DNA from 2 places in the Noviherbaspirillum sp. FW303-A3 genome. Region 1 is predicted to be linked to the other one. Evidence: predicted binding sites of a transcription regulator. Region 1 holds the regulator's gene; the other holds the start of a gene.
The links. The regulator sigma-54, encoded in region 1, starts transcription at its own class of promoters, with help from an activator protein. The targets are predictions, from matches to a motif close to TGGCANGNAANCTGCTTT.
Positions count from the first base shown of each region.

Region 1 (2,199 bases):
CGGGTGTCGATCCGATCGCGGTCATCGAGATCCAGCGTATCGTACGCTTCCTCAAGGAGCGTGGCATCGGCGTGCTGATCACAGATCATAATGTGCGGGAGACCTTGGGCATCTGCGACAGAGCCTATATCATCAACCAGGGCTCTGTCCTGGCAAGCGGCCGTCCTGACGACATCATTGCGAACGAGTCGGTGCGGCGCGTGTATTTGGGTGAACACTTCCGGATGTGATGGAAGAAGACCAGAACGTATGAAACAGACACTCCAACTTCGAATCTCGCAACATCTGGCGCTGACGCCCCAGTTGCAACAGTCGATCCGCCTGTTGCAACTGTCGACGCTCGAGCTGCACCAGGAGCTGGAACAGATCCTCTCGGACAACCCGATGCTGGAACGCGTCGACGACCCGCTCGACCATTCCGTCCGCCTGCTCGCGGATGGGGCGATCAGCGCGCCGGCAAGCGCGAATGGCACCACGCCGGAAGCGCCCGCAGCCGAAAGCAGCGCCCCCGCTTCTTCCGAAGAGCCCGAGGGCGGCTTTGAAGGCGGCGAAGGTTCGGATGCCGGCTCGGGCGACAGCGACTGGAGTTTCGACGATGTCGCACGCACCTCCAAGGCACCGGAAGACGACGACGCACGCCCTCAGCTCGAGGCGCATGAAGTCACCCTGCGTGAACATCTGCTGGAGCAGATGCGCGTCACCGTGCGCGAGCATCGCGACCGCGCCCTCGTCGAACTGATCATCGACGCGCTCAACGACAACGGCTACCTTGACGAACCGATCGAAGAAATCCATGCACGCCTGCCGGAAGAACTCGGGATCGAACTCGAGGAACTCGCCGTCGCACTGAAACTCGTGCAGAGCTTCGAGCCCGCGGGCGTCGGCGCGCGCAACGCCTCCGAGTGCCTCGCGATCCAGATCCGCCGCTTCCCGAAGATTCCGCTTGTGACGCGTCGCCGCGCACTGGAGATCGTCGAGAACCATCTTGCGCTGTTCGCGCAGCGCGACTTCAACAAGCTGAAGAAGGCGCTCGACTGCGACGAAGAAGACCTGCGCGAAGCGCAACATGTGATCCGCCAGTGCAATCCGCACCCCGGCGCCCTGTTCGCCTCGGATGCCTCCGACTACGTCGTCCCCGACGTCATTGTCAAGAAAACAAAGAACGGCTGGCAGGTATTCCTCAACCATGACGTCATGCCGCGCCTGCGCGTGAACGCCCTCTACGCCAACATCCTCAAGCAAAGCAAGGGTGAGGGGTCGCTTACTTCGCAGCTGCAGGAAGCCAAATGGCTGATCAAGAACATGCGCCAGCGTTTCGACACGATCCTGCGCGTGGCGCAGGCGATTGTCGACCGTCAACGCAATTTCTTCTCCCACGGCGCGGTCGCCATGCGCCCTCTTGTCTTGCGTGAAATTGCTGATACACTGGGTTTACACGAAAGTACTATTTCTCGTGTGACAACTCAAAAGTACATGCTGACCCCCCACGGCATGTTCGAGTTGAAGTACTTCTTCGGCAGCCACGTCGCCACAGAAGCGGGGGGCGAAGCTTCATCGACGGCGATCCGCGCGCTGATCAAACAATTGATAGGAGCAGAAGACCCCAAGAATCCATTCTCAGACAGCAAAATTGCGGATATGTTGGGGGAGCAAGGCATGGTCGTGGCACGACGCACCGTCGCGAAGTATCGCGAAGCTTTGAAAATCCCTCCAGTCAATCTGCGCAAATCCCTGTAGCTTTCATGTTGTAGTGTAGTTGCTGTGTTCGGCGTAGCTCGACTACGCGGGCACGTGCGAACCTCCAGCGACGCCATCCATAGGAGCGCTGTATGAATCTCACAATCAGTGGACATCACCTCGAACTGACACCGGCCATTCGTGAATACACGGAAAACAAGCTGGAACGCATCATCCGCCATTTCGACCATGTCATTGATATCGCAGTCATCTTGGGTGTGGAAAAACCTTCAGAAAAGGAAAAGAGACAGAGAGCAGAAGTGAATCTGCGACTACGTGGCAATGTCATTCATGTCGAGAGTTTTGCGGAAGACCTGTATGCAGCCATTGACACACTGATTGACAAACTGGACCGTCAGGTACTGAAGTACAAGACAAAGATCCAGGACCACCAGCACGAATCCTTCAAGCGCATGCCGGACACTTCGGCCGCTACGTGACATCTACCCGGCCCTTCAGGGC
Region 1 is NZ_JBYTAZ010000001.1:3,431,376-3,433,574, reverse strand. It holds gene lptB (LPS export ABC transporter ATP-binding protein) at 1-230, shown strand, start outside; gene AC3WOY_RS16560 (RNA polymerase factor sigma-54) at 250-1,737, shown strand; gene hpf (ribosome hibernation-promoting factor, HPF/YfiA family) at 1,830-2,177, shown strand.

Region 2 (2,199 bases), 660 kb from region 1:
GTCCTGCTATTACCTTGACGAACCGCTGACCGCCGACGAGATGCAATTCATCGGCAGCACATTGATCGGTCCCTGGGCCAAGTTCCGGACCTCGGCGTCCACGCTGGAGCAGAAGCGCGTGCCGGCAGTGCTGCCGATGCCGGACGAAAACGGCATCTATGCCGAGAGCAGGGAGGCGCGTGCGGAACGCGTGCGTTCCAACCTCCGGCATGCGGGCATCCGTGTCGACGCCGGCCGGCAGGTAGTGTGGGTGATGCCGCGGGATGCGGACTGGGATGCGATCTTCCAGTTCGCGATCCGCGAGGAAACCGGCTTCGCGCCCTATGTTGCGCAACGCTGGTTTCCGGAAGAAGGCGAACTGGTGCGCGGCCGAGTGCGTGTCCTCGATACCGACATGATGCTGCGCGGTCTGTAATTGGAGGATATGCGATGACGAACAAGGTAAAACCGATTCCCGATGGCTACCATACGCTGACGCCCTACCTGACGATCAGGAATGCGGCGGCGGCGCTGGATTTCTACAAGCGCGCATTCGGCGCGGATGAGACCTTCCGGATTGCGAGCCCGGACGGCAAGATCGGGCATGCGGAAATCCGCATCGGCAATTCGGCCATCATGCTGAGCGACGAGTTCCCCGACATGGGTGCGAAGAGTCCGGAATCCATCGGCGGCTCGCCGGTGATGCTGCATCTGTATGTGGAAGACGTCGATACGCTGGTGGATCGCGCGGTGAAGGCGGGCGGCAAGCTGGAGCGGCCGGTAGCCAACCAGTTCTACGGCGACCGCGGCGGCATGATCACGGATCCCTTCGGCCATAAATGGTGGATCGCCACCCATGTGGAGGATGTGCCGCCGGATGAGCTCGAACGGCGGTCGAAGGCGGCGTTCGGGGGAGCGCCTGGCTGACGAGCGTGCCCCGGTCGGCGCCGTCTGCAAAGCGGTGGATGACGATCCGGAACGCGCCTGACGCAATGTCGGGGAAGGCGATCGAAATCTTCCATCACCTCGGCCGCGCCACCGGCGGCATCGGGCTCGGCCTGGCGATTGCCGCGAGGGTGGTCGCTTTGCACCATGGCCGCATTTGCGTGAAGGATTCCCCGCTGTGCGGTGCGCGCTTCACCCTGCATCTTCCGCACACGCGTCCTGAGCAATCCTGGGGCTTCCGCCCGCACCGTTTTCGAGCCTGAACCGGGTTTCGCACCTATTTCGTGAGCCTTCAGAGGAAAAGCCGGTAGGCTGCAACCGGCTGGCTTCTTCCTTATCTCTTCAAAATTCAAGCATCAAACAGAAGCATGTGCTTACACACTGGCCGTGGCATCTGTTTTGCATACCAACTTGTATACATGATTAATCTCGACAGGTTGAAATGCGAACAATCCCGGAAATCCAGAAAGGATTCATCGAAGGCCGTCTCACGGTAACGACGCTGGTCGAACGCGTGTTGAAGGAAGCATTGCAAGGCGCTGCCGAAGCATGGATTGCACTGCGCGACAGCGACGACCTGCTGGCCGATGCCCGGCGCGCGGACGAGGAGTTTGCAGCGGAAGGCGCCAGCATCCTGGCTCGCCGGCCATTGTTCGGCATTCCCTTCGCCGTCAAGGACAACATCGACGTCGCCGGCCTGGCGACCACGGCGGGCTGCCCGGGATTTGCTATAGCCCCAGCCGCCGCGCACGCCTTCGTCGTGGCCCGTCTGGTGGAGGCCGGCGCCATCCCCGTGGGCAAGACCAACCTCGACCAGTTCGCCACCGGCCTGGTCGGCACCCGCTCTCCCTATGGCGAAGTGCCGAATCCCTTCAATGGAGACTACATTTCCGGAGGTTCCAGTTCTGGCTCCGCCTATGTCGTGTCACGCGGCATCGTGCCGTTCGCGCTGGGCACCGACACGGCAGGTTCCGGGCGCGTGCCGGCGGGGCTGTGCAACCTGTATGGCCTGAAACCGACGCGAGGCTGGTTCAGCGGCCGCGGCACGGTGCCTGCCTGCCGGACGCTCGATTGCATTTCCGTGTTCGCGTTGTCGGCGAGTGACGCATGGGCGGTGGCGACTTCCGCCGGCGCCTATGATGACGCCGATCCCTTTTCGCGCGTTGCTCAGGTTGCGCCGATTTCCCTGCGCAATCCGCGCATCGCCATCCCCGACGAGCCGGAATTTTTTGGCGACGCGGCGTCCCGTCGCGCCTACCTTGACGCGCTGAAGGA
Region 2 is NZ_JBYTAZ010000001.1:2,766,734-2,768,932, forward strand. It holds gene AC3WOY_RS13340 (hypothetical protein) at 1-415, shown strand, start outside; gene AC3WOY_RS13345 (VOC family protein) at 430-906, shown strand; gene AC3WOY_RS13350 (ATP-binding protein) at 945-1,187, shown strand; gene atzF (allophanate hydrolase) at 1,367-2,199, shown strand, end outside.
Region 2: a site for sigma-54 is predicted at 1,313-1,330, ahead of atzF (allophanate hydrolase). Genes of this name have one in related genera too.